Regions from separate parts of the Kocuria arenosa genome, predicted to be linked through region 1. Evidence: riboswitches for the same ligand, from Rfam matches in the RefSeq annotation. Region 1 holds a riboswitch; each other region holds the start of a gene.
The links. A riboswitch is a leader RNA that binds a small molecule or an ion and turns the genes downstream of it on or off. The one in region 1 is predicted to bind S-adenosylmethionine.

Region 1 (7,305 bases):
ACGCTGCCGTCCGCCCGCTCCACCCGGACCTCCGCCCCGACCGGCACGTCCTTCAGCCGCGCCATCGGCGTGACCTCGGTGAGGGTGTCGACGTGGCCGGCGACGACCGCGGCGCCCTCGCCCGCCCCGGGGGACGGACCGTACCGGTACCAGCCCAGCTCCACGTGGTTGTCCGGGATGGTCATGGCCCCGTTGTCCTCGACCCCCACCGGGACCACCGGCATGTCGATCGGGGAGCCGTCCACGACCACCCGCACCGGGGCGGGGATCTTCTCGGCGGGCGCCTGGGTGGCGGGAGCGACCGGGATCTCCGCGGGTGCCGCGGCGGACTGCGCCGGGACTCCCGCGGAGACCGGACGGTCGAGGCCGGCGAGTGCCGGCACCGCGTCCTCGCCCTGGTACGGTCCCGCCGCCAGGGAGTTCGCGGGCGGCGTGCCCCCGCTCTCCGGAAGAGCGGTGACGGCCGCCGCCGCGAGCAGAGACACCGAGGCGACCGCCCCGGCACCCGCCGCCGCCAGACGACGACGACGGGTGCCGGGAGTTGTCGGTCCGGGCGCGCGGTGGGCCGCAGCCCGCCGCGCACCCGGACCGTGCCTGTCAGGACCGCTCACTACCGGCGGTTCCCCGCGAGCACCCGGCGGGCACCGTACGCCGCGCCGATCAGCCCGAGCGCACCGGCGGCCGCGAGGCCGGCGGTCAGCATCGTGCGCTGCTCCTGGGCCGCGAGGCCGGACTGGCCGCCCGGAACGGCCTCGGGCGCCTGCTCCATGCCCTCCAGGGTCTGGACGGCGAGGTCCAGGTTCCCGGCCTCGAGGGAGCCCCACGCGTACACGATGTTGTGGGTGCCCTCGGCGAGCTCGAGATCGGCGGGGCCGATGACCGGGTCGGTGGTGCCCGCGGCGGCCACGGACGCCGAGACCGTGCCGGCGTCGACCGGGAGGGTCTCCTCGTTCGGGTTCTCGAGCCCGGTGATGATCGCCTGGTCGCCCGCGAGGACGTCCACGGCCGGGGCCGCGGCCACGTGCCGGACGGTCAGGTGCGACTTCCCGGCCTCGATCTCGGACATGTCGTTGGTGAACAGGGCGGCCGTCGGGCTGCCCGCGGCGTCGAGGTGGGCCGCGGCCGTGTAGCTCATCCCGGTCTGCAGCTCCGCGGTGACGGGCCCGATGATCGGCTCCGAGGCGTCGGCGGCGTCGGGGGCCGTGATGGCCAGGTCGTAGCTGCCGGCGGGCAGCTCCAGCGGGCCGGCCAGGGTCCCCGGCGCGAAGTCGTCGAGGGTGAGCTCACCGTTGACGTAGACGTCCACGACGGTGTCGGGGACGCCGTGGAGCACGGAGAGCTCGGCGTGCTCGGCGGCGAACGCCGGGCTCATGCTGAGGGCACCGGCACCGAGGCCGAGGACTGCTGCGGCGGAAAGGGTCTTGCGCATGGTAACTGCTCCTTGAACGGGCTCCCTGGCGGAAGCGGAATCGACCTTGCACCCGTACTACTGCCGCGGACCCCTCCGCGGATGCAGCAGGTCACATTTTTTCGAGAAGTTCTTCCGGAGCCGTTCCGCACCACAATGAAGAGGGCGCCGCCGTGGCCCGCGCGGCCCGCGGGAGCCGCCGTCGGGGCTCCCGCCCGGGCACCCCTCGCATCTCCAGGAGGAACCGTGGACACCCACCGCTTCACCGGCAGGACCGCCGTCGTCACCGGGGCGGGCTCGGGCATCGGGCGCGCCACCGCGCTGCGGCTGGCCGGCGAGGGAGCCACGGTGGTGGTGGTCGACCTGTCGGCCCGCCGGCTGGAGGCCCTGGTGGCGGGCGCGCCGCGCCTGCCGCTGTTCCCCGTGCTCGCGGACCTCACGGACGAGGAGGCGGTGGGACGCGTGCTGGCGGCGACCGAGGGGCGGCTCGACGTGCTGGTCAACAACGCCGGGGTCATGGACCGCTTCGAGTCCGTCGCCGAGGTCGACGACGCGACGTGGGACCGGGTCTTCGCCGTGAACGTCGGCTCCGTCATGCGGCTGACCCGCGCGGCGATCCCGCTGCTGCGGGCCTCCGGACGGGGAGCGATCGTCAACGTGGCCTCCGAGGCGTCCCTGCGCGGCTCCGTCGCGGGCGCGGCCTACACCGCCTCCAAGCACGCGGTGGCCGGGCTGACGAAGAGCACCGCTCTCATGCACGCGGCGGACGGCATCCGCACCAACGCGGTCGCCCCCGGCGCCACGGCCACGGGCATCGAGGCGCCCATGGTCTCCGACCTCTTTCCCGGGCGGATGGCGGGGTTCATGCAGAACGCCCCCTACACGGCCACGGCCGAGCAGGTCGCCGCCGTCATCGTCTTCCTCGCGAGCGACGACGCCTCCAACGTCAACGGCGTGATCATGCCCTCGGACGGCGGCTGGTCCGCGGTGTGACGCACCGCGTGGGGGTCCGTGCCCCCGCGCGGTGCGCGGCTCACTCCTCCTCGAGCGTGGAGATCTCCTGCGGCTCGTCGAGGACGACCTCCTGGTCCTGCTCCACGAGGTCGTCGGGGTTCGCCTCGAGGGAGGACGCCTCCGAGCGGTCGGGCGCGTGCACCGGAGCCTCGTCGTCCTGCTCGTCCAGCTCCGGCCGATCGGCGTCGATCGACTGCTCGAGCCGGTCGGCCTCGTCGTACTCGGGTACGTCGCTCATGGCTGCCTCCTGCGTCGTGGGACCTGCGGGACCACCGGCCGTGGGACCGGTCGTGTGCCTCCGACCCTACTCGTCCGGCCGTCTGTTCCCAGCCCCGTGGTGGTCGGATAACGTGGTCTGCACCACAGGAAGCACCGCTCAACAGCAGGAGTTGTCGATCATGACGAGCCGATTCCACCGCTACGCCGAACTGTTCAAGAGCAAGGGCCCCTGGTGCACCGTCTACACGGACATCAGCACCGGCACCGTCGACTCGCTGCATGCCATCGACGTGCTTCCGGAGAACATCTGCCGAGAGCTGGAGCGCCAGGGGGCGAGCAAGGCCGACCTCGCCGCGGTGGAGGCCGCCGTGCGTCCGGCCGAGGGCGTGCCGGACCCGGTGTGCCGGTACCTGCTGGTGCGCGACGGCACCGTGGAGATCGACGAGGTCCTCCCCGGCCTCCGGGCCGGGCGCGGCGTCATCCAGGTGGAGGACGTCCCCGACCTCACTCCCCTGTTCCGGCACCGCCCGGACGACTTCCCCTACGTGGTCGCCGAGGTGGGCCGGGACGGCGGCGAGATCTGCCTGCAGCACGCCAGCCGCGTCCGGGCCGGGGACGAGCAGCAGATCGCGGGCGAGACCGAGCACCTGAAAAAGTTCCCTGGGGGCGGCTGGTCGCAGGGACGCTGGCAGCGGCACACCGAGGACGTGTGGCGGCGCAACACCGAGCAGGTGGCCGAGCAGATCGACAAGGTCGTCGCCGAGAGCGGGGCGCAGCTCGTGGTCCTGGCCGGGGACCTGCGGGCCCGGGGCCTGGTCGAGGAGCAGCTGTCCAAGGCGACGCGGGCGATGCTGAGCGTCGTCGACGCCAACACCCGCGCGGAGGGCAGCAAGTCCGCCGACTTCGACCACCAGGTCGAGGAGCGCGTGGCGGAGGTCGTGGCCCACCGTCAGCAGGGTCTGCTCGAACGGCTGGCCGAGCAGCAGGGGCGACCCGACCCCACCGCCGTCTCGGGGATGGAGCCCGTCGTCTCGGCCCTGCAGCAGGCCCAGGCGGAGACGCTGCTGATCGACGACACCCACCTGGACACGGAGCAGGAGCTCATCGCCCTGGACGCCGAGCCGTGGATCGCCGTCCAGGAGTCGGAGGCCGTGGGCGCCGGCGTGCTCGGCCGGGTCTCCGCCGACGCGGCCCTGGTGCGCGCCGCGGTGCTGACCGACGGCCGCCCCGTTTTCGTGCCGCCGGGGGCGCTGCCCCACGGCACGGACGTGGCGGCCCTGCTGCGATGGAGCGCCGCACCGGCGTCCTGACCCGGAGCGCACGAGGGGCCCCCGGTGCGGGGCCCCTCGTGCGCTTCCCGCCCGGTGGCCCCGGCGCGGGCGCCTCGCGACCCCGGCGCCGACGGCGTCCCGGGGTCACCGGGCGGGCGTCAGAGGACCAGTGCGCGGGCGGGGGTGTCCGCGGCGGACGGCCGGCCCGCGTAGGCACCCCGGTACGCGGCGGCGGGGTGGGTGCCGAGCACCTTGGTCTGGCCCGCGCCGTAGAGGTTCTCCCGGAGCGTGGTGCCCTCATAGCCGATCCGGTAGCGGCCGCGCTTCTGCAGCTCCGGCACGACCCACTCCACGAAGTCCTCGAACGAGCCCGGGGACACGTGGTAGGCGAGGTTGATGCCGTCCAGCCCGCCGTCGTCGATCCACCGCTCGAGCTCGTCCGCCACGGTCTGCGGGGAGCCGACGATCGGCACGCCCATGCCACCCATCGAGATGTGCTTCGCGACCTCCTTGACCGTCCACTTCTTGTGGGGGTCGGCCGTGGTGAAGGGGGTCAGGAAGGACTGGATCGAGTCGGTCCTGATGTACTCCAGGACGTCGTTCTCGTCGTACCGGCCCAGGTCCACGCCGGACCAGCCGCCCACGAGGCCCAGCGCGCCGTCGGTGTCCGCGTACCGCTCGTAGTCGCGGCGCTTCTGCTCGGCCTTCGCATCGGTCTCGTCGACGATCACGTGCAGCATCGCGAAGATCTTGAGGTCGTCCCGGTCCCGGCCCTGCGCCTGCGCCTCGTCGCGCAGCTTGTCGGTGACCACGCGGGTCAGGTCCGGGCGGATGCCGCCCACGAAGACCGCCTCCGCGTGGCGGCCGGCGAACGCGCGCCCGCGGGACGAGGCCCCGGCCTGGAAGATCAGCGGCGTGCGCTGCGGGGACGGCTCGGTCAGCCCGATGCCCGGCACGTCGAAGTACTTGCCGTGGTGCTGGATGGGGTGGACGAGCGCCGGGTCGGCGAAGACCCCGTTGACCCGGTCGCGCTTGACCGCGCCGTCCTCCCAGGAGCCCTCCCAGAGCTTGTAGCAGACCTCCATGAACTCCTCGGCGATCTCGTAGCGCTCGTCGTGGGAGATCTGCTCCGTCAGCCCGTGGTTCTCGGCGGCCGACTTCAGGTAGGACGTCACCACGTTGAAGCCCATCCGGCCCTTCGTGAGGTGGTCGAGGGTCGCGAACTTCCGGGCGAGCGGGTACGGCTGCTCGTAGGTGATCGCGCTGGTCACGCCGAAGCCGAGGTGCTTCGTCACGGCCGCCATCGCGGAGATCTGCATGAAGGGGTCGTTGACCGGGATCTGGGTGGCGTCCCGGATCACCGGGGCCGCGGAGTTCTGGTAGACGTCGTAGTACCCGACGACGTCCGCGAGGAACAGCGCGTCGAAGAGCCCCTTCTCCAGGAGCTGGGCGACGTCCGTCCAGTACTCGATGGTGTTGTACTCGTCCGCCCGGGAACGGGGGTGCTTCCACAAGCCGGGGGCCTGGTGTCCCACACAGGTCATGTCGAAGGCGTTCAGGGCGATGCGCTTGCTCATGGGTGTTCCTCCCGGGTCGATGCCGACCCGCGCCCGTGCGTCGTGGAGACCTGCTCGCGGGTCCGACGCACTGGTGGGCGCCGTACTTGCCGCGGAGCACGTGCACCGCGGCCCGATGTTCATCTGGGGCACCCCGCTACGGGAGAGGGTTGCCGCCCGACCAGCCAGAGCTTCGCGTCGGGACTCGTCATCGTCGTCGCAGGACAGCTTAGCGGGTCGTCCCGGACCCGGCGCAACCCCCGCGCGGCCCCCGCCGCACCGAAACGGTGCCGTTCGAGCGGGTGGACGGGGCGAGCAGCTCAGGCGGGCGGGGCGAGCCGCGGGGTCCGGCCCGGGTCCAGGGTCCAGCCGCGCCGGAGCAGGGAGCGGAGCTCGATCAGGGGGCAGGTGTCCATGACGACGTCGAGGCCGGCCCGCTCCGCCCGGGCGGCCGCGGCCTCGTCGACGACGCCCAGCTGCAGCCACACCGCCGCGGCGCCCGCGGCGATGGCCTGGTCCACGACCGCGCCGACGCGGCGGGAGTTGACGAAGCAGTCCACCACGTCGATCGGCCCCGGGACCTCGGCGAGCGTGCGGTGGCCGGGCTCGCCGTGCACCGGCTCGCCCTTCGGGTTCACCGGGATGATCGTCATGCCGAGGTCGTCCCGGATCTGCCGGGCGACCGAGTGCGCAGGACGGGCCGTGTTGCCGGTCAGTCCCACCACCGCCCACCGGCCGGGCCGGGTCATGAGGCGGTCGATGACGGCGGGGGCGTTGCGGCTCATGGCACCAGCCTGGCACGGAGCCCTCCCCTGCGCGAGGTCGCACGTGCCGGCGACCGGACCCGTGCGGGAGGGGGTCAGGAGAAGAGCGGCAGGAGGTCCGCGTGCGCGCCCAGCTCCGCGCGCTCCTGGGCGGTCAGCTCCGCCCGGCCGGTGCCCACGCGGGCGAAGTGCTCGTCGCTCCAGTGCTCCAGCGGTTCCCGCTCCCACAGGTCGGTGAGGACCCGGCGGACCTCGGCGAGCCCGTCCACGGCGGGGCCCGGGGAGCCGTCGAGGTGCTGGATCAGGTCCAGGTGGTGCACCGTGGCCTCCACCGTGAGCGCGCTCAGCAGGTCCTCGACGCGCAGCACGTGCCCCTGGGTGCGGACGGCGCCGCCGCTGCCGCAGTGCCCCGCCGCGTGCACGAGCGCCCGGGCGGTCTCCCGGTAGAGCGCGCGCACCGGCTCCCAGTCCAGGACCATGGACGCGGCCACGCGAGCCTGGCGCCGCCCCTCGGCGACTCCCGCGTGGTCGCCGCCCCGGTCCGCCCACCAGGTGGCGGCGTCCCGGTCCGGGCGGGCGGTCGTGGGGGTGTGCAGGGCGACCAGCCCCCGCTGCGCGTCCATCGTGCAGCGGTGGGTGAGGTCCCGGACCGACCACCCCGTGCACCCCGTGGCGGCCCAGGAGTCGTCGTCGCCGAGGCCGTCGAGGACCGCGCCGATCGCCGTGCAGGCGTCGCGCACCAGGTCCGCCCGGCCCGGGGTTCTGCGGCTCGTCATGGGTCCATGGTGGGGCACGGAGGTCGCGCGTGCCAGCGATGTGTCGCGACGATCACGGATGCGACGGATTTGCCAGGGAACACGCCGAGGACGTTCAATTGGTGACGTCACCATCCGGAGCGGCTGAGAGACCTGGCTCGTCGACGTCGCAGCAACCGGCACGGATCCGTCTGATCCTCCGTGCGAGGTGCTAATGCCAGGACCGATGGAGTTGATCATGAGCACTTCTCTGCTGAGCTCTGCGCCGTCCGCCGCGCCGGGCACCCCGAAGCGCGCGTTCTCCGTGGCGTTCGAGCA
Region 2 (7,305 bases), on a different contig from region 1:
CCGTGCGGTGGCGCTCGCCCTGAAGAAGATCGAGGACAACTCCGTGGAGACCACGTGGGACGTCCACTACAGCTCCTCCGAGGCCGCCGCCGATCCGCTGCCCTCGGACCCGGACTGGGCGGGGCGCACGGTGTTCGTGGACGAGCGCAGCCGCACGGGCCCGGCGCGGCCCGAGCAGGTGTGGCGGGTCATCGAGTCCATCGGCGGGCGCAACGGCTGGTACTCGCTGCCCCTGGCCTGGCAGGTCCGCGGGATCATGGACAAGCTCGTGGGCGGGGCCGGCCTGAACCGCGGCCGCCGCGACGCCACGGACCTGCAGGTGGGCGAGTACGTGGACTGGTGGCGCGTCGAGGCCATGGAGGAGGGGCACAATCTGCTCCTGCACGCCGAGATGCGCGCCCCCGGCCGGGCGTGGCTCGAGCTGTCCGTGGAGCCCGAGGGTGACGGCAGCCGGTACACGCAGCGGGCCATCTTCTTCCCCCGTGGCCTGCCGGGCCGGCTCTACTGGTGGGGTGTGTGGCCCTTCCACGGGTTCATCTTCCCGTCGATGGCCCGCAACATCCTCGCCACCGCCGCCGCGCTGGACGGCCCCGGGGCCCAGGAGCAGCAGACGGCCTCGGCGGACCAGGCGGCCGCTCGGATCACTCCTGCCGCGGAGACCCCGGTCCGGGACTGACCCCTTCCGGGCCCGCCACGGGCCGGGGACCGGGACGGCCCCACTCGCTCCAGGAGCCGTCGTAGACCACGACGTCCTCGCGGCCGGCCAGGTGGGCGCCGAGCGCCAGGACGCACGCCGTGAGGCCGGACCCGCAGCTGGTGACGATCCGCCGGCCCTCGGGCGCGGCCGCCGCGATCCGCTCCCGCAGCTGCGGCAGCGGCAGCAGCCGCCCGTGCGCGTCCTGCAGGTCGGTGTACGGCAGGTTGACGGCCCCCGGCATGTGCCCGGGGCGCAGACCCGGCCGCGGCTCGGGCTCGGTGCCCGCGAACCGGCCGGCGGAGCGGGCGTCCAGGACGGTGGCGCCCGGGTCGCCCAGCGCGCGGGCGACGTCCTCCGCCCCGACGAAGCTGCCCGCGCGGGGCACGAGCTCCACGTCCCCGGGCTCGGCGGGCGGCGCGGCGTGCGCCCCGGTGGGCCGCCCCTCGGCGAGCCACGCCGGGAGGCCGCCGTCGAGGACGCCGACCCGGTCGAAGCCCGCGGCCCGCAGCATCCACCAGACCCGGGCGGACGCGAAGATCCCCTTGGCGTCGTAGGCCACGACCGTGCTCGTGCGCGAGATGCCGAGCGCACGGGCCGCCGCGGTCAGCTGCTCCGCCGGGGGCGCCGTGTGCGGCAGGTCCGAGGACGGGTCCGAGAAGGCCCCGTCCAGGTCCAGGAGCACGGCCCCGGGAAGGGCCTCCTCGGCCCGGTTCAGCGTGGAGCTCGCGTCCACGAGCACGAGCCGGGGGTCGTGGAGGTGCTCGGCCAGCCAGCGCGTGCTCACCACGGGCCCGGGGAGCTGGAGCGGGGTGTCGTCCTGCGGGGTGTCGTCCTGCGGGGTGTCGTCCTGCGGTGTGCCGTCCTGCGGGGTGCCGGTGCTCATGCGCCCCAGGATAGTGCCGTCCGCGGCGGGCCGCCGGGTCAGGAGACGTCGGCGAGCGCGCGGTCGAGGTCCTCCAGCTGGTCCTCGACGTCCTCGATGCCCACCGAGAGCCGCACCAGGTCCACGGGCACGGCCAGCGCGGTGCCCCGGACGGAGGCGTGCGTCATCTCCGAGGGGTAGCAGATCAGGGACTCCACCCCGCCCAGGCTCACCGACAGCGAGTACAGCCGGGTGCCCTCCGCCACCGCGCGGGCCGCGGCCTCCCCGCCGGCGAGCCGGAAGGAGACCATCCCGCCGAAGCCGCGCATCTGCACGGCGGCGAGCGCGTGGCCGGGGTGCTCGGGCAGCCCCGGGTAGAGCACCCGCGAGACCTCCGGGCGCTCGAGGAGCCACTCGGCGATCCGCTGCGCGTTGTCCTGGTGGCGCTCCATCCGCAGGCTCAGGGTCTTGAGCCCGCGGGCGGCCAGGTAGCTGTCCTGAGGGCCCGCCACGGCGCCGGCGGCGAACTGCTGGAAGCCGACCGCCTCCGTGAGCGGGGCGCCCCGCCACTCGGCCGTCCCGACGACCACGGCGCCGCCGAGCACGTCGGAGTGCCCGCCGATGTATTTGGTGGTGGAGTGCACCACGGCGTGCGCGCCGAGCTCGAGGGGGTTCTGCAGGTACGGGGACGCGAAGGTGTTGTCGACGACGAGCAGCGCCCCAGCGTCCCGGGCCAGCTGCGCCCAGGCCGCGACGTCGGCGATGCCGAGCAGCGGGTTGGACGGCGTCTCGAGCCACAGCACCCTCGTGGCGCCGGGCCGCACGGCCGCGCGGACCGCGTCGAGGTCCGTGATCTCCACGGGCGTGTGCGCGATCTCCCACGGGGCGAGGACCGTGGTGATCAGCCGGTTGGTGCCGCCGTAGCCGTCGGCGCCGAGCACGATGTGGTCGCCCGGGCGCAGCACCGCGCGCAGCAGGGCGTCCTCGGCGGCGATCCCCGAGGCGAACGCGAACCCGCGCTCGCCGCGCTCCAGGGCCGCGAGCTGCTCCTCGAAGCCGCTGCGGGTGGGGTTGGAGCCGCGGCTGTACTCGTGCCCGGCGCGCAGCACGTTGATCCCGTCCTGGGCGAACGTGGAGGTCTGGTAGATCGGCGGGATGACCGCCCCGGTCAGCGGGTCGGGCTCCTGGCCGGCGTGGACGGCGGTGGTCGTGAAGCCCCGGTGGCGGGTGCGGGTCTCGGTGGAGGACGTCATGGCGGTGCTCACTTCCGGGAGGTCTGGACGGTGGCGACGACGGTGTCGAGGGCCTGGCCGAGGTCGGCCACGAGGTCCTGGGGGGACTCGAGGCCGATCGACAGCCGGATCGTGGTCTCGGCGATCCCGCCGGCCCGGCGCTGCTCGGGGGTCAGGCGGCAGTGCGTCATCGCCGCCGGGTGGGCCACGAGGCTGCGGGTGTCGCCGATGTTGGCGACCAGCTTGAACAGCCGCAGCGCGTCGATGAACGGGCCCACGGCGTCGTCCGGGGCGGCGAGGTCGAAGGAGAACACGGAGCCGGTCCCGCGCGGGAAGTCGCGGACCGCGATCCCGGCGCCCGGGTCCCCGGGCACGCCGGGGTGGTGGACGCGGGCGACGGCGGGGTGCTCCGCCAGGAACTCGGCCACCTCCAGCGCGGAGGCCGTGTGGCGGGCCACGCGCAGGTCCAGGGTCTCGGTGCCCTGCAGGATCTGGCTGGCGTTGAACGGGGACAGCGTGGTCCCGAGGTCGTGCACGTACTTGGCGCGGACGAGGTGCAGGTAGGGGCTGGCCCCGGCGCACTTGTCGACCAGGCTCAGCCCTCCCCAGCGGGCGCGGGCCCGGGTGAACTGCGGCCACTTGTCGGGCCGCGCGGACCAGTCGAAGGTCCCGCCGTCCACGACCGCCCCGGCGAGCGCGTTGCCGTGCCCGCCCAGGAACTTGGTGGCCGAGTGCACCACGATGTCGGCACCCTTCTCCAGCGGCCGGTACAGGGCCGGGGACGCGAGGGTGTTGTCGACGACGACGGGCACCCCGGCGGCCCGGGCGACGTCGGCGATCCCGGGCAGGTCCGGGAGGGTGGCCAGGGGGTTGCCGATGGACTCGAGCAGGAACGCGCGGGTGTCGGGGCGCACGGCCGCGGCCCACGCCCCCGGGGCGGTGGGGTCCACGAAGGAGACCTCGATGCCGTAGTCCGCGAAGGAGTCGGTGAGGAGGTCCACCGTCCCGCCGTAGAGCTTCTCGGAGGCCACGAGGTGCTTGCCGGCGCCCTGGCCGAGCAGTGCCAGCAGCGCGACGGCCACGGCGGACTGCCCGGAGCCGGTCGCCACGGCGCCCGCGCCGCCCTCGAGGTCGCTGATCCGCTGCTCGAGCACGGCCACCGTGGGGTTGCCGGTGCGGGTGTAGGTGAAGCCCGCCCGGGTCTGCGCGAACATCTGCCGGGCCGCCTCGTAGTCCGGGAACTCGAACGCCGCGGTCTGGTAGATCGGCACCGTCAGGGTGCGCTGGGTGACCTGGTCGTGGGTGCCGGCGTGGATCTGCCGGGTCGCGAGGTCGTGGTCGGTCACGGGGGTGGACATGGCGCTGCTCCTGTGCGCTTGCTCTTACCCGCACCGGTCATCCGCGCCGGCCCGGTGGGCACGCCGCGGAAGATGCAGGCCGCTTCCTCATCCGAACCACCCAATGAGCATGGGGTTGGTGCGTGACCAAGTCGGAGCTTGGCGGTCACGTCTCGTGAAGCTGGAACAACACTATGCGCAGAGGTAGTGGGTGTCCCTCCGCGACGGAAGATGACGACCGTGACGGTTCATGACGCCGGCCGTGCGCGGCGGACGTGCCGGGCCCGGGCGTCAGGCCCGCGTGTCGATGTCCTCGAAGATCAGGAACGTCTGGGTGTCCACCACGCCGGGCAGCTGCTGGACGTGCTCGAAGATGACCTGGCGCAGGTGCACGGTGTCCACGGCCCGCACGAGGAGCATGACGTCGAAGTTCCCGCCCACCAGGGCGATGTGGTGCACGGCCGGGATCGCCCGGAGCTGGGCGCACAGCTCCCGCCAGGTGTTCTGCTGGAGCTTGAGCGTCACGTAGGCGGAGGCCTGCAGGCCCGCCCGCACCGGGTCGATCACGGTGCTGAAGCGCAGGATCACCCCCTCGTCCCGGAGCCGGTTGATCCGGGCGTAGGCGTGGGCGCGGGAGACGTGCACGGCCGCGGCGATCGCGGTCACCGACTGCCGGGCGTCCCGGGACAGCTCCGCGAGGATCTTCCGGTCGGTCTCGTCCAGCGTCACGGGCGTCGAGGGCACGGCGGGCTCCTTCGCGGCGGGTCGGTCGCAGCGTCCGGAACGCGCCGGACGAATGCGTGTGCTCCACGCCACACTAGAACATTTCGTCCACGCACAGTGCACTGTCTGTCTCAGTCTTCTGCATTTTCCCGGTTCTGTGGATACGAACCATGCCGGGTTCCCATACTGGGGAGACAGAGCTGCACCAGCCTTCCTGCCTCCCCGGGCCCGCGAGCGGACCGGGGACCGACCGAGGGGACACCATGAGCCAGACCGTCGAGACCCCCGGGGACCCCATCCTCCGGGCCTCCCAGACCTTCGGCATCACGCCGGAGCAGTACATGCTCCCGGCCCGCGGCGAGATCCGCATGGTCGACCCGAGCGGGAGGCTGCTCGCCCCCGAGGAGCAGGGCACCGGCCCCGGCCACGAGTACCCGCTGCCCGCCCGGGACGTCCTGCTGGAGGCCTACGAGAAGCTGGTGGTCGGGCGGCGGGTCAACGACCAAAACTCCGCCCTGGTCCGCCAGGGCCGGATGGCCGTCTACCCGTCCAGCCACGGCCAGGAGGCCTGCCAGGTGGCGGCCGCCCTGTGCCTCGAGGAGGGCGACTGGCTGTTCCCCACCTACCGGGACACCGTGGCGGTGATGACCAAGGGCGTGGACCCGATGCAGGTCATGGCGATCTTCCGCGGCGAGTGGCACGGCGGCTACGACCCGTACGAGCGCTGCGTGGGCATCCAGTCCACCCCGCTCACCACCCAGCTGCTGCACGCGGTGGGCGTGGCCCACGCCGCCAAGCTGCGCGGCGAGGACACCGTGGTCCTGGCGATGTGCGGCGACGGCGCCACCAGCGAGGGCGACTTCCACGAGGCCCTGAACTTCGCGGCCGTGTTCAAGCTGCCGGTCGTGTTCTTCGTGCAGAACAACGGCTACGCGATCTCCGTGCCCCTGTCCCAGCAGTCCGCGGCCCCGAGCCTCGCCCACAAGGCGGTCGGCTACGGCATGGCCGGCGAGCGCGTGGACGGCAACGACCTCGTGGCGCTGCTCGCCACCCTGCGCCGCGCCGTGGACCTGGCGCGCTCCGAGTCCGAGCCCCTCCTCGTCGAGGCGCACACCTACCGCATGCAGGCGCACACCAACGCCGACGACGCCACGCGCTACCGGGACGACGCCGAGGTGCAGGAGTGGATCGCCAAGGACCCGGTGACGCGGATGCGCGCCTACCTCGGCGCCGAGGGCGTGCTCGACGACGTGGCGGAGCAGCGCATCGCCGCCGCCGCCGAGGACGTCGCCACGGTGCTGCGCGACGGCATGAACGCCGACGTGGAGATCGACCCGCTCGAGCTGTTCCGTCACGTCTACACCGAGCAGACCCCGCAGCTCGCCGAGCAGGAGCAGTTCCTGGCCGCCGAGCTCGCCCGAGAGGAGACCGGACAGTGAGCACCCTGCACGCCCCCGCCCCGGCCGGCGGGGCCCGGGCGGTCAGGCCCGCCACCTTCGCCCAGGCGCTCAACACCGCTCTGGCCGACGCGCTGGCCGCCGACGACGCCGTCGTCGTCTTCGGCGAGGACGTCGGCACCCTCGGCGGCGTCTTCCGCATCACCGACGGGCTGACGAAGCGCTTCGGCCGCACCCGGTGCTTCGACACCCCGCTGGCCGAGTCCGGGATCGCCGGCATGGCCGTGGGCATGGCGATGAACCGGATGCGCCCCGTGATCGAGATGCAGTTCGACGCCTTCGCCTATCCGGCCTTCGAGCAGGTCGCCTCGCACATCGCGAAGATGCACAACCGCACCCGCGGCGCCGTGCGCCTGCCGATCGTCATCCGGATCCCGTACGCGGGCGGCATCGGCGGTGTGGAGCACCACTGCGACTCCTCCGAGGCCTACTACGCCCACACCCCGGGCCTGAAGGTCTTCACCCCCGCCACGGTCGAGGACGCCTACCTCATGCTGCGCGAGGCGATCGACTCCGACGACCCCGTCGTGTTCTTCGAGCCCAAGAAGCTCTACTGGTCCAAGGCCCCCGTGGACCTGGCCGAGCTCAAGGACCGCTACGAGAACCGGTCGCCCGAGCGCCGGGAGGGCCGCGCCGTCGTCGCCCGCGCCGGTGAGGACGCCACGATCCTGGCCTACGGGCCGTCCGTGCCGACCGCCCTGGCCGCCGCCGCGGCCGCCGCCGGCGAGGGCCGCTCGCTCGAGGTCGTGGACCTGCGCAGCATCGTCCCGTTCGACGACGAGACGGTCGCCGCGTCGGTGCGGAGGACCGGGCGGGTGGTGGTCGTGGCCGAGGCCCCGGGCTTCGCGTCCGTGGCGGCCGAGATCGCGGCCCGCGTCCAGGAGCGCTGCTTCCACTCCCTGGCCGCGCCCGTGCGCCGCGTGACCGGGTTCGACATCCCGTACCCGGCGCCCAAGCTCGAGGAGCACTACCTGCCCGGCGTCGACCGCATCCTCGA
Region 3 (7,305 bases), on a different contig from region 1:
CCGGTCTCGTCCGCGATCGTGAACGTGCGCCCTTGACGCCGCCCATCGTTCCACGCCCAAGGCCGTGCAGTGGGAGTTGGTGTCCGCAGGGCCAGCACCACAGCGACGCCCTCCTGTCTCCTGAGCCGCTGGGAGCTGCCTCTGGGTGGACGACGCGCACCGGAAACGCCTCGCGAGCACGATGGAGCGCTCCGCCAGCGGAAATGGGGACATGATGAAAGTCGATCTTTTGTCTACTGGTCGGTACGGTTGGGGTATCGCGCACGGTGCTCAGTCGGGGGGCTGAGTCACCCAGCGTGGACCGTGTCGGAGTGCTCAGCCGGGGGGCTGATCCGCTGCCGACCGGTCAGATGGCCGCCGTCCTGGCGGCAGAAGAACTGGGGCCTAGGGTCCCGTCGTCGGGGGGCGACTCTTCTGCCGCCAGAGCGGCGGCCCCACACGGCACCCCAGACAATCCCTCCGGCGCTGTGGCAGCACAACGACCAAGCGCCGGCAGCTGTCCTGGTTAAGGCGGTCCGCATGAACGATGAGCACCGTGCCTGGGCGCACGCCAGGTGGGCGAGTCCCGTGCGGGATCCGCGGTCCCGGGCGGCGGCCTTCGCAGCACTGCGCCCGGCCCTGGACGCCCTCCTCGACAATGCTGACGCCGACTCCCGGCTGAGTCCGGAGGCCCGTCGCGTGCTGCGTGCGGTGGCCCGCACCCGTCCCGAACACACCCTGGCTTTGGCTGACCTCGCCGCCCGAGCCAGCACGGCCAAGGCTCGGGTTCCTGTCGCGTTGACCGTGCTGGACGCCCATGGCTATCTCGTCCAGCTGGCACGCATCGCCCCGCACCTGAGTGCAGCACTGCCGCCACCAACCCCCTCCACCCTTGCAGGGACCCCCACGGCCGAACCCGCCGACAGGGAAACTGCCTAGACTTCCTCGCCCACATTCCGGCTTCCGCGCACGAACTGGACCAGGCGGAGCCGGTTGCAGAGAGGGTTGCTGTCAGGGGCGGCGTACGGCGGTCAGGTGGCACTCGGGGAAGCGGTGCAGCGGGTCAGGCCGACTCATCGTGCGCCAGGCCTCGTCGAACCCGGCTCGGGCAAGCCGTGCGCTCATTTCTTCGGGGTGCCAGCGCCAGGCCGGTGCCACCGCGTGGTCGAACGACAGCACCGGTTGCTCTTCGCCATCGGTGCTTTGGAAGGCCAGGAGCACCAGGCCGCCGGCTGGCATGCGCTGCGCCCAGGAGGCGAGCACGCCGCCGATCAGGTGGGGGTCGATGTGGATCAGGCTGAACCGGGCCAGCACACCCCGTAGCGGAACCAGCCGATCGGTCGGCTCCGGCGAGTCGTTCAGGTTCGCGTCACCACGCCGGAACACCACATCGGGGTGGGAGCGTCGGGCGATGCCCAGCATGCCTTCTGACGGATCGATGCCCACGACGTCCAGGCCGCGGTTGGCGAGTTCGGCGGTGACGTGCCCGGTCCCGCACCCGATGTCCACAACGGTGCCCTCGCCATGGTGTTCCAGGACCATGTCCGTGAAGGAGGCGACCGCATGCCGTTCCAGTGGTGTCTGGAACGGGTCCGAGAAGGTGAGCTCGTATTGTTCGGCCAGTTCGTCGTAGCCGGGTTGGGTTCCCACGCCGGCCAGCCTCCCACACCGCGGGATCCACCGGGCACTTCGCCTGCCCTCGGGGTGGTGGATCGACCGCCTCCGGCAGTCTCGGAAGCACCCCGGTAGGTTCCGGTAGTCGTGCAGCACATTCAGGAGCACAGCAGCCCCTGGGCTCACAGCAGATGTGGTGCAGTTGGGGTTCCCTGAGGGGCCTTTCGCGATCAGTAATCTGGGGGCATGGACTTCCTGATGCTCCCCACGCTGACCGGCTCTCTGGCCACGCTGGAACCGTTGGCGCTCGAGCACGCTCCGGAACTGGCAGAAGCGGTTCAGGACGGCCAGTTGCACCAACTCTGGTACACCCGGGTGCCAGCACCGGATCGGATGCGCGCGGACATCGAGGCCCGGCTGGCCGCCCACGCTGAAGGGCGGGTCGTGCCGTGGGTGATCCGGCGCCCCGGTGATGGAGCCGCTGTCGGGGTCACCACGTTCTTGAACATCAGGGCGGAGCACCGTCGGTTGGACATCGGCTCCACCTGGGTCGCTGCCTCCGCCCAGGGCACCGGGCTCAACACGCAGGTGAAGCTGCTGCAGCTCACGCACGCCTTCGAGACCTTGGGGTGTATCGCGGTGGAGTTCCGCACGCACTGGCACAACCACCGCTCCCGGGCCGCCATCGCCGGTCTCGGGGCGAAGCAGGACGGGGTGCTGCGCAATCACGACCTGTGGCGTGACGGGACCGTGCGCGATGTCGTCGTGTTCTCGGTGATCGATCGGGAATGGCCCACCGTCCGGCTCAGCCTCACCGAGAAGCTCGCGCGCTGGAGCGTATTTCCAGCTCCGGCCCAGAGCGGGACCCTCCGTAGGCCGACGCCCTGAAGACAACGCAACCGGGGTCGGTGCTGGGTCATGGCGGTGTCAGATATCCGGCCGGTGGGGGATCTGCAGGCGGTGGCGCCGGGGAAGAATGAGGTGGCCGTGTCGCCGTTGAAAAGCTCCTTGTCCGTGAGTTCCGTCGCCGTCCTGTCGGTTCGTGCGTTGGTGTGTGGTTATGCCGGGGTGCCGGTGACCGCCGGGGTCAGCTTCGAGGTGAGTGCGGGGGAGGCGGTGGTACTGCGCGGGGCCAATGGGGCGGGCAAGTCAACGGTGCTGCGCACGGCCGTGGGCCAGCAGGCTCCGGTGAGCGGGGAGCGGTGGCTGAAGGGCGGGCCGGTGGTGGAGAACTCGCTGGTCTACCGCCGGGCGGTGAGTTGCCTGTTCGACGAGGACGCGTTTTTGCCCGGGGTGTCGGTGGGGCATCACCTGGAACTGGTGCTGCGCGGTCACGGGGTGGCCGAGGCCCCGGTGGTGGCCGCCGAGGCGGTGGCCGAGTTCGGGCTACAGGACCGGGTGGACGCCTCGCCGTTCGCCCTGTCCTCGGGGCAGCGCCGGCGGGCGCTGCTGGCCGCGGCACTGATCCGCCCGTTCGAGCTGCTGGTGCTCGATGAGCCCGAACAGCGCCTGGACGCGCTGATGCGTGCTCGTTTGGCCGATCGTCTGGTCGCTGCCCGGCAGTCGGGGGCGGGGTTGTTGATCGCCACGCACGACGCGTCGCTGGCGGCCACGGTGGGCACCACCGTGCTGACCATCGACTCCAGCGGTGCCCTGGCACCGGTCGTGCCTGCTCCGCAACGGGAGGGCCAGTCGTGACGGCCGGTGCCGGCGTGAAGCCTGCCGGGGCCGCCGAGATCGAGGTGTTCCTGCGAGCAGCCCGCGCCCGGACCCGAGGCCGGGCTCGAGGTGCGGATCGGTTCGTCGATGCGTACACCGGGCTCTTCGTCACGGTGGTGCTGGTGGCCTGGGCGGTCGCCGCGGTCCTGGGTCTCGGGGCCTCGTTGGCGGATCTGGTGGCCGCCGGTTCCCCCGGCGGGATGCTGCACCGCCCGGCGGCCGCCTGGGTAGGCGCCGGGGCGCCGGTGCTCGGAGTCGCCGTGCTGCTCGGGGTGGCCTGGGTCGGTGCCGTGGACCTGTTGCGCGGGCTGGGACCGGTGGGGGTGTCCCCGGAGCGGGCGGTATGGGTGTTGCCGCTGCCCGGGGCCGGGGCGCAGGAACCGATCCGCAGTGTGCGCCGGATGCTGTGGGTGGCGGCTGCGGCCGGGGCGCTGTTCGGTGGCACCGGCCTGCTGCTGCTGCGGGGCACCGGGCTGACGGCCGGGTGGGGTATGCCGTGGTGGGAAGCGGTAGCGCAGCTGGTGTGCTGGGCCGGCCTGGGGGTCAGCGCCGTCGGGGTCGCGGTCTGGGCCCAGACCGCCGGCGGGGCGCGAACGCCGCCGCGGTCCCGCCCCTGGGCGGGCTGGTTCCTGGCCCTGGGGGCTGTCCTGGTCGTGCTGTCCGGGACCCGGGACGGGGCCACCGGCCGCTGGGATGTCGTGCCGCCCCTGTGGGCCGGGGCAGTCGCAGGCGCACTGGCGGTGGTGGCCGGGCTGTTCTGGGTCTGGGCGCTGCGGCGGGCCCGGACCCTGGACGGGGTGCAGCTGCGGGCGGCCGGGGCGCGGACCCGGCACCTGAGCAACGCCGTGTCCCTGCTGTCGGCCCAGGACCTGACCGCCGCCTTGGCCCCGGCCACGGTGACCGGGGTGCGGGGACTGCCGGGGAGCACACCGGGCTGGGTGTCCGGGCCGCGCACGGTGGTGCTGTTCGCCTCGCTCACCGCCCTGCGGACCAGCCGGTGGCGGGCCGGGCTGGCCGTGGACCTCGGGCTGACCGTGGTGCTGCTGGACGCCTTCGCCCACACCATGGTGCTCGCCGGCTGGGCTGCGCTGCTGCTGGTGGGCTACCGGGGCCTGGGCCGCGGCACGGCCTATCTGGCCGATCTGCGCGCCGGGGCCGCCGCCGAACGGAACCTCCCGATCGCCCCCACCGCAGCCGCCCTGATGCACCTGGTGGTCCCGTGCGCGCTCAACGCCGCGGTCCTGGCCGCGGTGGCACTGCTGGCCGGGCTCGCGGCCGGCACCAGCTGGGGAGAGCTGATGCTTCTCGGTGCCGTGGTCGGGACCGGTATCGGCGCGGTCGGCCTCTACCGGGCTCTGGCCCCGGAACCGGACCACACCCAGCCCCCGATCGACACCCCCCTGGGACCGGTGCCCGTAGCCCAGCTGATCGGCTACAGCCGGGGGCTCATCCTGGTGCCCGCCCTGCTCGCGGCACCCGCCACCGTACTGCTTCATCCCGCCACCTGGCCGGCAGCCCTGGTAGCCGCACTCGCCCTGGCGGCCACCGCCGTGGCCCTGGCGATCAGCACCGACCGGAAACACTGAGGCCCAAATCCTGAGGGCCACGGCCGAGCCGAACCACACCTACCAGGCTCACGAAGTGCGATAGGGGTTGGTCATACGCCGCGGGTTGCCACGGTCGAAGAGCGGGGCCGGGGAGAGCCCTCCTGTGGTGGTGGAGGACGAATCCGATGGCTCCGTGCACGGCTCCCGGGATCCAATTGACGCCGTTCACCACGCCGTTGATGACGCCACCCCCAGGCGGGCGTCATCTTCTCCGCGCACAACGCCCTCGACGACGCCCTGGTCTTCCGCCGGGACATCACTGAGCCCACGATGAGGGCCGGGCGGCCGGCCGTCACAACCTGTCACAAACCCGGCCCGACGTCGGCCGAGCGCGACCGCCCGGCCCGAAGATGTCCCGACGTGTGGTTTTGTGACAACCGACCCCACCGTCCGTTGGACTATAGAGCCGTCCATCGAGTGGGATGAGCGCACCACACCATCCAGAGCGGCCGAGAGATCTGGCTCGACGACGCCGCAGCAACCAGTCAGCCGACCCTGGGACACCGGGACCGGCGGGCACGGTGCTACCGCCAGGACCGATGGAGGATCGAATGAATCACCACGCCACCCAACAGGTCCACGCCGGCTACGAGCCCGAGGCCCCCTACTGGCCGGTGGCCGTGCCCATCCACCAGACGGCGGCCTACCGCTTCCCCGATCACGCCACGGCCGCCTCGATGTTCCGGCTGGAGACCCCCGGGTTCACCTACAGCCGCACGGGCAACCCCACGGTCGCCGTGTTCGAGAACCGACTGGCGGCCCTGGAGGGCGGGATCGGGGCCATCGGCACCGCCACGGGACAAGCCGCCGTCGCGCTGTCCCTGCTGACCCTGCTCCACGGCGGCAAGCACTTGGTCGCCTCCAGCCAGCTCTACGGCGGGACGGTGGACCTGCTGACGGACACCTTCGCCGACTTCGGCATCGAGGTCACTTTCGCCGACCCGGCCGACCCGCAGGCCTGGGGCGCGGCGATCCGGCCGGACACCCGCGCGTTCTTCCTGGAGTCCATCACCAACCCGCTGGCCACCGTGCCGGACCTGCCGGCGCTGGCGGACATCGCCCACGCCTCCGGGGTCCCGGTCGTGGTGGACAGCACCTTGGCGACGCCGGTCCTGTACCGGCCACTGGAACATGGTGCCGACGTGGTGGTGCACTCCGCCACGAAGTTCATCGGCGGGCACGGGGCCGTCCTCGGCGGGGCGATCGTGGACGGCGGCACCTTCGACTACGGCGCAGCCCCGGAGCGGTGGCCCCAACTGACCCGGCCCAAGGCCCGCTACGGCGGACAGGCACTCATCGACCGGCACGGCCGCGGCGCCTACCTGGCGCTGGCGCGCAGCAAGTTCCTGCACGACCTCGGCCCCTCCCTCGCCCCGGCCAGCGCCGCCCAGTTCATCCAGGGCCTGGAGACCCTCGCCGTCCGCATCGCCCGGCAGGAGGAGACCGCGCGAACGGTCGCCGAGCACTTGGCCCGGCACCCCACCGTCGGGCGCGTCCACCACCCGGCGATCCCCGGACACCCCAGCGCCGCCCTCGCCGAGAGGGACTTCCCGCACGGCACCGGCTCGGTGTTTTCCTTCGACCTGGCCGCCGGCCCCGAGGCCATCGGCCCGTTCATTGACGCTCTGGAGCTGTTCCAGCTCGTGGCCAACATCGGGGACGTGCGCTCCCTGGTCAGCCACCCGGCGACCATGACGCACTGCCGGCTCACCCCCAACCAACGCCGGGCCGCGGGCATCACTGAGACCACGATCCGGCTGTCCATCGGACTGGAGTGTCCCGAGGACCTGATCGCCGACCTCGACCGGGCGCTGGCCACCGTACCGGCCTCGGCCCTGACCGGGGAGGCGCGCTGAGATGACCCTCCTGAACGACACAGCACAGACGGACACTGCGCCGACGGCCCGTCGGGGCTTCAACACGATAGCGGTGCACGCCGGCCAGGCACCGGACCCGCTGACCGGGGCGGTCGTGCCGCCGATGTACCAGACCAGCACCTTCGTGCAGGACGGCATCAACGTGCTGCGCGGCGGCCACGAGTGCAGCCGGGGGTCCAACCCGACCCGGACCGGTCAGCGCCGCGTCACCGCCGCGGCCCGGGGAATCGGCAGCCCGGAGGCCCGGATCGACGTCGTCTGGGCAGCGCCGGGGGTGCCAGGAGCATGACTGAGGCGACTTTCGGGAGGGCAGTGCACGAGCAGCAGGGAAGGACGTTCGAGATGAGTACGGACCTGGGAGGCAGGCCCTCGGTCCACAGTGAGGAATCGATGCATCAGACCACCAGGACGAACGACTTCACGTTCGGTATCAGCACGACCCGCTTCGATGAGGACTACTGCCCGTCGTCCAGTTCCCGAGGCACGACGAACTTCGCGAACCTGGCCCG

Region 2: it holds a riboswitch for S-adenosylmethionine, as region 1 does, so the genes downstream of both, ACFYE3_RS16350 (O-acetylhomoserine aminocarboxypropyltransferase/cysteine synthase family protein) here and ACFYE3_RS00895 (LLM class flavin-dependent oxidoreductase) in region 1, are expected to answer to the same signal.
Region 3: it holds a riboswitch for S-adenosylmethionine, as region 1 does, so the genes downstream of both, ACFYE3_RS08910 (O-acetylhomoserine aminocarboxypropyltransferase/cysteine synthase family protein) here and ACFYE3_RS00895 (LLM class flavin-dependent oxidoreductase) in region 1, are expected to answer to the same signal.

Annotation. Positions count from the first base shown of each region.
Region 1 covers NZ_JBHZTA010000001.1:187,117-194,421, reverse strand. Annotated here, with positions in the region: gene ACFYE3_RS00920 (class F sortase) at 1-485, opposite strand, end outside; gene ACFYE3_RS00915 (DUF4397 domain-containing protein) at 611-1,429, opposite strand; gene ACFYE3_RS00910 (SDR family NAD(P)-dependent oxidoreductase) at 1,655-2,401, shown strand; gene ACFYE3_RS00905 (hypothetical protein) at 2,442-2,660, opposite strand; gene ACFYE3_RS00900 (baeRF2 domain-containing protein) at 2,821-3,951, shown strand; gene ACFYE3_RS00895 (LLM class flavin-dependent oxidoreductase) at 4,071-5,489, opposite strand; SAM riboswitch class IV at 5,567-5,681, opposite strand; gene ACFYE3_RS00890 (CoA-binding protein) at 5,789-6,253, opposite strand; gene ACFYE3_RS00885 (maleylpyruvate isomerase N-terminal domain-containing protein) at 6,328-7,008, opposite strand; SAM riboswitch class I at 7,116-7,220, shown strand; gene ACFYE3_RS00880 (ABC transporter ATP-binding protein) at 7,226-7,305, shown strand, end outside.
Region 2 covers NZ_JBHZTA010000011.1:67,007-74,311, reverse strand. Annotated here, with positions in the region: gene ACFYE3_RS16365 (SDR family oxidoreductase) at 1-676, shown strand, start outside; gene ACFYE3_RS16360 (sulfurtransferase) at 642-1,580, opposite strand; gene ACFYE3_RS16355 (cystathionine gamma-synthase) at 1,619-2,812, opposite strand; gene ACFYE3_RS16350 (O-acetylhomoserine aminocarboxypropyltransferase/cysteine synthase family protein) at 2,821-4,149, opposite strand; SAM riboswitch class IV at 4,188-4,309, opposite strand; gene ACFYE3_RS16345 (Lrp/AsnC family transcriptional regulator) at 4,420-4,872, opposite strand; gene ACFYE3_RS16340 (thiamine pyrophosphate-dependent enzyme) at 5,115-6,290, shown strand; gene ACFYE3_RS16335 (alpha-ketoacid dehydrogenase subunit beta) at 6,287-7,305, shown strand, end outside.
Region 3 covers NZ_JBHZTA010000004.1:120,011-127,315, reverse strand. Annotated here, with positions in the region: gene ACFYE3_RS08940 (hypothetical protein) at 1-22, shown strand, start outside; gene ACFYE3_RS08935 (hypothetical protein) at 520-918, shown strand; gene ACFYE3_RS08930 (class I SAM-dependent methyltransferase) at 991-1,629, opposite strand; gene ACFYE3_RS08925 (GNAT family N-acetyltransferase) at 1,840-2,481, shown strand; gene ACFYE3_RS08920 (ABC transporter ATP-binding protein) at 2,512-3,291, shown strand; gene ACFYE3_RS08915 (hypothetical protein) at 3,306-4,898, shown strand; SAM riboswitch class I at 5,353-5,465, shown strand; gene ACFYE3_RS08910 (O-acetylhomoserine aminocarboxypropyltransferase/cysteine synthase family protein) at 5,471-6,775, shown strand; partial or broken gene ACFYE3_RS08905 (PLP-dependent transferase) at 6,777-7,013, shown strand; gene ACFYE3_RS08900 (DUF1852 domain-containing protein) at 7,187-7,305, shown strand, end outside.